2 regions of the Pseudoalteromonas sp. NEC-BIFX-2020_015 genome follow, and region 2 is predicted to be linked to the other one. Evidence: predicted binding sites of a transcription regulator. Region 2 holds the regulator's gene; the other holds the start of a gene.
What was found. Region 2 encodes sigma-54, which starts transcription at its own class of promoters, with help from an activator protein. Its sites were predicted from a motif close to GTTGGCACGNNNNTNGNNT; they were not measured.

Region 1 (4,996 bases), on a different contig from region 2:
GTTCATCAGGTGAGTAAAAATCTTCGACCTTATTTATATCATTAAGAAATTTTTTCAGGGTCTGGCCATTAGCGGCACTTGAAGCATCTAAATCAGCAATGATTTTTGCAACCCCTCTAGTTACATCTACGTTGACAACTATCATACTGCCATCATCAAAGCGCATAATTACGTCATAATTGAGTATTTTATTTAACTTGTCAGTTTCAACATTGCCTAAAACGAGATTAATAAAGCCGCTTGCTTTATCCAGTGCAGCAACGACCGCAATTGCGTTGGCATTATTTTGAACTTCAAGACGAATCTCGTTGTTTAAAATACCTCCGCAGTTACTATCATTATTAACGTAGCTCATTGCAGTTTTACAGGCATTGAGAGACGATTTTACCGTTGACTGTTCACTCCCCGAATACATGACACTATCTTTCTGAGTGAAGAACAGCGTATCTTGTACTTGTTTATGGTAATGCTGTGCTTCATTTAAGTGCTTTACAAAGTCACGTTCGTGTTGTGTTGAGTTTATGCGTTGCACGGTGATGTGGCCTTGTTGAGTCACTAGACCATTTGCGTTAACTACCTTGGGGACTATTTTGACTTGGAATCTATTGGCTTCGTTATCATCAATATTATAAATAGCGTAAGGTTGATAAAATGGCTGATTATTGGCATCACCAATACAAATAGCATCACCATTACTGCAGCTATCTTGTAAAGTAGGTATGTAGGTTTGTTGTTTTATAAAAGCAATTTTATCTGCAGGACAGCTTGAAAATTGTGCCTGCCAGTAATTACTACAAATAAGGCCATCCCCTTGTGCTGAAACATGTTTTGCTAGTAGAAAAGCTGGCAATAACAAAATAAAAAGCAGTATTTTATTCATCGTGTTCAATTCCCTTTGATTGGTTATCAAACAATATATCAGGGGGGGGACAAATGTAAATATACTGTTTCATTTTGTTGATGAGTCATTGTTTATGTTTGATGGGAAGAGCTGCGAGATCGACCAAGTCGTTTATGCCTTGCTATTAATACACCCAAGTTCCCCAACGGTTGCACTAAGTACAGGCCATTTCAAGCGTATTGAGTCTGCGGCTGCAGCTAAACTATTAAAACTCAGCCGTGAGCAAAGGTATCGTATTTGACAAGGTTCAACAGGGCATAGCGTGCCGTGAAGTGTAAGATTATTTTATAGCGCGATTCGACATCGCGCTATAAATATTAAAGCTAGCAGTTACCAACGGCTATATAAGTTGTTTCTCTTTGATAAATATTTATAACACGCTCGTTACCGTGTTTGTCCACAAGTATAACTGTACGTATTAGCCTTGTATTGACGCCAGTCATTACACCTTGAGGGCGACAATGAGTTTGCAGATTGCCTCTTTGTGGATTGTTTATTAAAGACTCTAGCTCATCAGGAGAGTGAGATTCTTTAATAACATTTTGAGATTCTAAATATTTTTTCAGGGTTTGGCCATTAGCGGCACTTGAAGCATCTAAATCAGCAATGATTTTTGCAACCCCTCTAGTTACATCTACGTTGACAACTATCATACTGCCATCATCAAAGCGCATAATTACATCATAATTGAGTATTTTATTTAACTTGTCAGTTTCAACATTGCCTAAAACGAGATTAATAAAGGCGCTTGCTTTATCCAGTGCAGCAACGACTGCAATTGCGTTGGCATTATTTTGAACTTCAAGACGAATCTCGTTGTTTAAAATACCTCCGCAGTTACTATCATTATTAACGTAGCTCATTGCAGTTTTACAGGCATTGAGAGACGATTTTACCGTTGACTGTTCACTCCCCGAATACATGACACTATCTTTCTGAGTGAAGAACAGCGTATCTTGTACTTGTTTATGGTAATGCTGTGCTTCATTTAAGTGCTTTACAAAGTCACGTTCGTGTTGTGTTGAGTTTATGCGTTGCACGGTGATGTGGCCTTGTTGAGTCACTAGACCATTTGCGTTAACTACCTTGGGGACTATTTTGACTTGGAATCTATTGGCTTCGTTATCATCAATATTATAAATAGCGTAAGGTTGATAAAATGGCTGATTATTGGCATCACCAATACAAATAGCATCACCATTACTGCAGCTATCTTGTAAAGTAGGTATGTAGGTTTGTTGTTTTATAAAAGCAATTTTATCTGCAGGACAGCTTGAAAATTGTGCCTGCCAGTAATTACTACAAATAAGGCCATCCCCTTGTGCTGAAACATGTTTTGCTAGTAGAAAAGCTGGCAATAACAAAATAAAAAGCAGTATTTTATTCATCGTATTCAATTCCCTTTGATTGGTTATCAAACAATATATCAGGGGGGGGGGAAATGTAAATATACTGTTTCATTTTGTTGATGAGTCATTGTTTATGTTTGATGGGAAGAGCTGCGAGATTGACCAAGTCGTTTATGCGTGGTTATTAATGCATCCAAGCTCACCATTTGTAAGTTTTAAGCGCCCTGAGCGCTTGGTAAGCCTTGACATAAAATCTGAATTGAGTAGATTTTGGCTTACCGCTTACCGCTTACCGCTTACCGCTTACCGCTTACCGCTTACCGCTTACCGCTTACCGCTTACCGCTTACCGCTTACCGCTTACTGCTTACTGCTTACTGCTTACCGCTTACCGCTTACTGCTTACCGCTTACCGTGATTGAGAAAGGGCCTTGCGGCCCTTAGTGTTGCAGCAAGTAACACATTCTTTTTTATAAATTAAAATCGACAGAGTAAGCAACGTAAGCTTTTAAATCTGAGCCATCGATATCGTTATCAGACAGGCCAAGTGTAAAGCCATCTTTAGAGATTGAAATACCGTAGTCGATGATGTTGTCATCGCCTATAAAGTCACCTGAGTAATGGCCAACATGCAATGCCATTTCAGTCCCGTTACTACCAATAGCGAAGCCATAATCAGCGGTTAGGTATAAAGAGTCACCGAAGTCAGATCCATCACCACTTGCCGCTGACGTTGCCAAAATAGATGCACCAAAGCTGAAACCGCCCATGCTGAGACTACCGTAAATTTCAGAAAAATCAGCGTCAGCAGATGATGCCGCATCAGGGTATGCGTAATAAATATAACCGACGTCATAACTGATATTTTCGTTAATATCGCCACCAAAGCCTGCGTAAAAATCAAGTTCATAGGTCATTTCATCGGCCCAAGATGCATTGGATACCCAAGTACCTGCGTAAAAACCAGACTCGTTTACATAATCAATACCACCAGATATTGCAGCATCACCATTAGTTTGCTCTTGTCCACGCCATAAGTAGTTTGAAGTTGCTGCTACGTTAGCTGTTACTTCTGCATAAGCTGTTGTTGATGTTGTTCCCATTAATGCAAGCGCGCTTATAGCAATCACTGTTTTTAGTCTAATCATGTTTGGTATCCTGTTGTTATGCTGATTTATTGACTCGTAATTATTTTAGTTGGTTGCAGCCTATTAATTGGCGAGCCCTTTTTAGTTGTCTAATAAGATATTAGCAGTGCTTGTGCCAAGTTGAATTGAAATTGCACATTTATATTTTTATCACTTTAAAAACAAAGATGTGAATTTTTAGAGGGAAGAGGGTGGGTTGTATTAGGTAAGTATTACGCACTTTCTTGGTGCATAAAAAAACCCGCATGCACAAAACGATTGCAGCGGGTTTTTACCAATTTTAATGTAAATTAGCCAAAGATTGTGCGCATTAGGCTAATTGTTTCATTAACTCCACGGCCTTTTTGCACTTCGCTAATAATAGAATCACGTTTGGCACGAATATGCTCAGGCATATCCTCAGCAGCTAGAGCGCGATCAACTAATATTTCAGCTGATTCTTTACCGCGACGAACCTTTTTTGTGCCAGTGCTAGTTGCACGTTTAGGTTTGTTTAGTAGCTTAATGTAGTTAGAGTTCTCTGGTGTGTTTTTATCAGCATAATAAAATAAACAAGGCAGCAGTGCTTTAATTGCAACAAGCTGTTGGTCTAATTCACTTTCGCCATTTGCCATTTTAAACCAAGACATATTATTAATTGTTTGCACAATATCTTGCCAATAGCGCGCAAAGTCACGGTTATTTAATTTGGTAATAGCCAGCGCTGAACAAAGTGCATCTAAGCGAGTGTTATTAATGGGTGTAAATACATCCGGGCGACGCATTGCAAGCAGTCGAGTTGCAGGTGCGAGAGTTGGTTTTTCATTACTTTCGTTAAACGCGAGTAAATATTTAACAACAAATTCTTGGTAATCAGCTTCAGTTACTTCGCCTTCAAGCGGTATATGCGCGAGTGCATCATCAAATAATGCAGGCAGATCACCCAGCATTAAATGAAAACCTTTCGCGCTTTTTGTTGAACTAAACCATTCTACATCAAAATTGTAGTTACTAGGATCAAGAGACGAAGTGTGTTTACCGCTAAAAGCGAGTAAATCTTCAGGGATCATATCTTTTAATGTTTGTTCACGAATGCTTGCAATATAAGTTGTAAGGCGTAATTGCTCATCAAGTGCTAATATATCTTTATGTTGCTCTATAAAGACACTCACTACGGGCCAAGGGGCTACACGTAGAGTTTTTAACTGCAAAAAGCTAATCGCTGAAATTAATAAGTCATGGAGCTTTTTTAATACAGGTAATTGGGCGCTTTCAAGTAAGTCATAATTAATACGATCGCGACTAGCGTTGAGCAGTTCGTAACACCAACCTAAAAAGTCTTCAGGATGATTTTCTATTTTCACCGCCATTAGATTAAGGCTGAGCTCTGAAGCCTGCTTTAAGATATTTTGATAAATATGACCTTCTTGATCGCCTAATGCCATTTGTGAAGGTGAAATAAGCAGTTTTTTCATGCCGGACGGTACTCCAAGTATATACATTTTTTAGTTGTTTAATTTTAGCGCAAAAAGCCTAAAAACAACAGGGCTATGCATCATACCTAAGAATAAAGGGGATGCAATCTTGCTAATGCAAATCTACACAAGATTGCGTTTAAAG
Region 2 (5,177 bases):
GGAAACGCGAGGTTTTACTGCTGACGACTTTGCACTATCACACCCTGGTGGAAGTTTAGGCAAACGCTTATTGCTGTGCTTAAAAGATATTATGCATACTGGCAATACAACGCCTATCATCAAAGACACGCAATGTATTAAAGACGCGTTAATTGAAATGTCGGCTAAAGGCTTGGGCATGACCGCTATAGTTGATAATTCGGGTCAACTTGCTGGCTTGTTCACAGATGGTGATTTGCGCCGAATTTTAGAGCAACGAATTGATATTCACAGTACTTTAATTAGTCACGTAATGACCCGTTCTTGCACAACCGCTACAGCCGATATGCTAGCAGCCGAGGCGCTTAATATCATGGAGAATAAACGCATTAATGGCTTAATTGTCATTGATGAAAATCACCACCCTATTGGCGCACTTAACATGCAAGATTTGCTAAAAGCAGGAGTTTTATAATGCAATTTGCAGACTTATACCAACCACTTTCAGACGATGCGCAAACCCGCGCCAAAAAAGTTAAATTACTTATTTGTGATATTGACGGGGTATTCTCTGATGGCCGTATTTATCTTGGTAACCAAGGTGAAGAACTAAAAGCCTTCAATACTAAAGACGGTTTTGGTATCAAAGCGCTTATCAATAGTGGTTTTGAAGTAGCCGTGATCACAGGCCGCCATTCACAGATAGTTCAGCAACGAATGACTAGCCTAACTGTACCGCATATCTACCAAGGCCAAGAAAACAAGTTGCACGCTTATCAAGAGCTAAAAGATAAACTCCAGTTAAGTGACGAACAAATTGCCTATATCGGCGATGACGGTCCTGATTTACCGGTTATGGAACTGGTTGGCTTTGCAGTTGCTGTAAATGACGCACACCCGCTAATTAAGCGACTATCACATTACACAACAATGCTACCCGGTGGCTTTGGTGCAGTACGCGAGCTAACTGACCTATTAATGCTAGTTAATGGAAAACCATTGACCAGTGAAGGGACTAGCTCATGAATAGTGCGCGTTTAATATTAAGCGTATTATTTATAGGTTTTATGGCGTGGTTGTGGCTCCCGTACTTTAGCCAAACAACGACCACGGTAAAAAATCAAGAAGATGTGATAGCAAAACCTGATTATACCGCGGTCGAATTAAAGCAAACCGCATTTGATGAGCAAGGTAAAATTAGCCACAAAGTAACCGCAGCAAAAATGGAACTTTATCAGCAGTTAGGATTTACTTACTTTGAAAAGCCTATTTTTACTTTATATAATCAACAGCAAACGTGGCAAATCAATGCGCAAGAAGCCACATTATATGAAAATAACCAGTTGATTTTAGAAGGCAATGTTGTTGCTAAAAATCTCACAAACAACGCAATGATTAAGCATATTAATGCCGATAATATCTTGGTTGATATTGAACAACAAACCATGAGTTCAGAACAGCCTGTTGAATTAATCGGACCAAATTTAAAGACCACCGGACGCGGCCTTAGAGCCGACTTAAAAGCCGAAGTGGTAGAACTTATTAACCATACGCGAACCATATATTATGACCAATAAATTTGCTCACTTACTTGTAATACCTAGCTTGTTCATTGCCCTTTCAAGCTTTGCTGAAGGTACTCTTCCACTTGCAGAACAAGTATCGATAAGCGCTGATAAACAGCTTGCACAGCTGAAAAAAAATGTCGGTATTTTTGAAAAAAACGTAGAGATAATCCATGGTAATCGTCGTATCACAGCTGATCACCTAGAAGTGCACAAACGTGAAGATTTAGGTGATAATAAGCAGCTGCTTGTTGCCACTGGAAGCCCTGCATACTTTGAAGAAAAACAAACAGATGGCACAATTATGAGCGCCAGCGCCAATGAGGTTCGTTACGATGTTGATAAACGCTATTTAACTTTAATCGGTAACGCCCAAGTCACTCAAGCAGGTCAAAAGATTAATGCCAAAAGTATTACATACGACATGGACCAACAATTAATTAGCGCTGAAAAAGATGAAAATTCAGACGAACGAGTGCATACAATATTAGTCCCAGTAAACACTAAAAAAGATAACGAAAAAGGTCAGCCATGAGCACATTAAAAGCTGAGTTTTTAGCAAAAAGTTATAAAGGCCGCCAAGTAGTAAAAAATGTAGGCTTAGAAGTCAGCGCTGGCAGCATTGTTGGCTTACTTGGCCCTAATGGCGCAGGCAAAACCACCACTTTTTACATGATTGTAGGATTAGTGCCAAGCGACAAAGGTCAAATAAGCATAGATGATAACGACATCACCTTATTGCCAATGCACAGCCGTGCACGTTTAGGGATTGGCTATTTACCGCAAGAATCTTCGATATTTCGCAAACTGACCGTTTACCAAAACCTGATGGCGATACTCGAAACCCGTAAAGAGCTAAATAAACAAGCTCGTGAAGAAGCGCTTGATGGCTTACTTGATGAATTTAGCATTCAGCACATCCGTGATAGTCAAGGTATGGCATTATCTGGTGGTGAACGCCGTCGCGTTGAAATTGCTCGCGCTTTAGCCGCAAACCCTAAATTTATCCTGTTAGATGAGCCTTTTGCTGGCGTTGATCCTATTTCGGTGTTAGATATAAAGAAGATTATTGAACATCTTAAAAACCGTGGGATAGGCGTACTTATTACCGACCACAATGTACGAGAAACCCTTGATGTTTGTGAAAAAGCCTACATAGTTTCTCATGGGGAGTTAATTGCATCAGGCACTCCTGAGCATGTACTTGCCGACCAAACAGTCCGCGACGTTTATTTGGGTGAGCAATTTAGGCTATAAAGCCACGCCCGGCTAAGGTTCTGCTAGACTTAATTATGACAACAATAAAAGGATTGTTAGAGATACATGAGGCAATCACTCCAGCTGCGCATGGGCCAGCAACTTACAATGACACCACAACTACAACAAGCTATTCGTTTGTTGCAGTTGAGCACATTAGATCTTCAACAAGAGATCCAAGAAGCACTAGATAGCAATCCATTACTTGAGGTCGATGAAAATGACTTTGGTGATGAATCAGGTGGTAAGAACGAACAAAAACAAGATACTGATGATCAAACTGTCAGTGCCTCTGCTGATGACACGCCAAGTGAATACGAACAAGAAAGCAGTGAAGCGCTAGCAAAAGATACCGTAAGCGACGAAATGGCGATGGATGTTACATGGGATGAATACATGAGCGCCGCACCAAGCTCTTCATCAGGGCCAATGCCTGAAGATGAATCTATTTATCAAGGCGCTTCATCTGAAACCCTCCACGATCACCTTATGTGGCAACTACAGCTGACACATTTTAGTCCGACTGACGAAGCTATCGCGATAGCCATTGTCGAAGCGGTTGATGACTCAGGTATTCTTACATTAAGCTGTGAAGACATTGCTGAAAGCCTAAACAAAGGTAATAACGAAGAAGAAATTGAACTTGATGAAGTTCAAGCGGTATTAAAGCGTATTCAGTTATTTGATCCGGTCGGTATTGCTGCACGCAGCCTACCTGAATGTTTATGTATTCAGCTAAATCAATTTGATCCTGCAACGCCTTGGATTAGCGAAACAAAAATGATTTTAACTGATCATATCGATTTATTAGCTAGTCGCGACTATCGTACTTTGATGAAAAAGACTAAGCTAAAGGAAGATGAACTAAAAGAAGTAATGACACTCATCCACAGCCTTAATCCAAAGCCTGCGGATACCATAGTTCGAGAAGAGTCAGAGTACGTTATTCCCGACGTGTCAGTGAAAAAAATTAAAGGCCGCTGGGTGGTAGAGCTCAACCCTGATAGCATGCCAAAAATTAGAGTTAACAGCCAATATGCGGCGATGTCGCGCTCTGTAAAATCGAGCACTGACAGCCAATTTATTCGCTCTCATTTACAAGAAGCTAAATGGTTTATAAAAAGCCTAGAAAGTCGTAATGACACATTACTCAAAGTAACGAACTGCATTGTTAAACAGCAGCAAGGTTTTTTTGAGCATGGCCCCGAGGCTATGCGACCTATGGTATTAAACGATGTTGCTGAAATGGTTGAAATGCATGAATCAACAATCTCCCGGGTAACAACCCAGAAGTACATGCATACACCACGTGGTATTTTTGAGTTAAAGTATTTTTTCTCAAGCCATGTCAGTACCGAAAATGGCGGAGAATGCTCATCGACAGCAATTCGTGCACTCATAAAAAAATTGATTGCAGCAGAAAACTCAGCTAAACCATTGAGTGATAGTAAAATTGCAGATATATTGGCAGAGCAAGGTATCAAAGTAGCTAGACGAACAATAGCAAAGTACCGTGAATCGCTAGCTATTCCACCGTCAAATCAACGTAAAAGCTTGATTTAAGGCGTAAAACCACAAGAAGGAAAATGCTTATGCAACTAAATTTAACTGGTCGTCACGTAGAAATTACTGATTCATTAAGAGACTATGTAAACAATAAGTTTGCGAAGCTTGAGAGGCATTTTGATCACATCAACAATGTCCATGTTATTCTTGACGTAGAAAAGCTCAACCAAAAAGCAGAAGCAACATTACATGTCAGTGGCGCAGAGCTATTTGCCTCAACGCAGCACCAGGACATGTATGCCGCGATTGACGGGCTCATCGATAAACTCGACCGTCAAGTTATCAAACACAAAGAGAAGCACGCTCGACACTAACACTATGAAACTAAGTTCACTTACTTGTCAGGACTGCAGTAAAGCTGCGGTCCTTTTTAATAGCAAAAAACGTATCCTCGAATTTATCAGCCAATTGGCTCATGAACGGCTTCCTCACTTATCACAACAAGACATATTGAGTGCTCTATTAAATAGAGAAAAATTAGGTAGTACAGGTATTGGCCGTGGTATCGCGATCCCGCATGGTCGCATGAGTGGCGCACAAGAACCACTCGCTTTAATTTTAGTAAGCGAACAACCAATCAATTTTGATGCCATTGATAATCGCCCCGTCGATATTTTTGTTGCACTCATCGTACCTGATGGTGACAGTGAACTTCATTTAAAGACGTTAGCTACAATTGCTGATAAACTCAACGACAAAGAGTTTTGTAAACAAATACGTAGCGCAAAAACAGACCAAGATCTATATCAAGTCATTGTTGAACAGTCGTAGTTAAAAGAAGGAGAGTTTACATGGAATTAATTATCATCA

Region 1: a site for sigma-54 is predicted at 3,499-3,517, ahead of HH219_RS16605 (TorF family putative porin). Genes of this name have one in related genera too.

What each region holds. Positions count from the first base shown of each region.
Region 1 is NZ_JABCJL010000025.1:12,393-17,388, reverse strand. Features, by position in the region: gene HH219_RS16625 (hypothetical protein) at 1-880, opposite strand, end outside; gene HH219_RS16620 (hypothetical protein) at 975-1,142, shown strand; gene HH219_RS16615 (hypothetical protein) at 1,225-2,289, opposite strand; gene HH219_RS16610 (hypothetical protein) at 2,384-2,671, shown strand; gene HH219_RS16605 (TorF family putative porin) at 2,720-3,397, opposite strand; gene HH219_RS16600 (hypothetical protein) at 3,688-4,851, opposite strand.
Region 2 is NZ_JABCJL010000024.1:27,103-32,279, reverse strand. Features, by position in the region: gene HH219_RS16250 (KpsF/GutQ family sugar-phosphate isomerase) at 1-454, shown strand, start outside; gene kdsC (3-deoxy-manno-octulosonate-8-phosphatase KdsC) at 454-1,005, shown strand; gene lptC (LPS export ABC transporter periplasmic protein LptC) at 1,002-1,556, shown strand; gene lptA (lipopolysaccharide transport periplasmic protein LptA) at 1,546-2,079, shown strand; gene lptB (LPS export ABC transporter ATP-binding protein) at 2,076-2,801, shown strand; gene HH219_RS16225 (RNA polymerase factor sigma-54) at 2,868-4,364, shown strand; gene hpf (ribosome hibernation promoting factor) at 4,394-4,681, shown strand; gene HH219_RS16215 (PTS sugar transporter subunit IIA) at 4,686-5,138, shown strand; gene rapZ (RNase adapter RapZ) at 5,159-5,177, shown strand, end outside.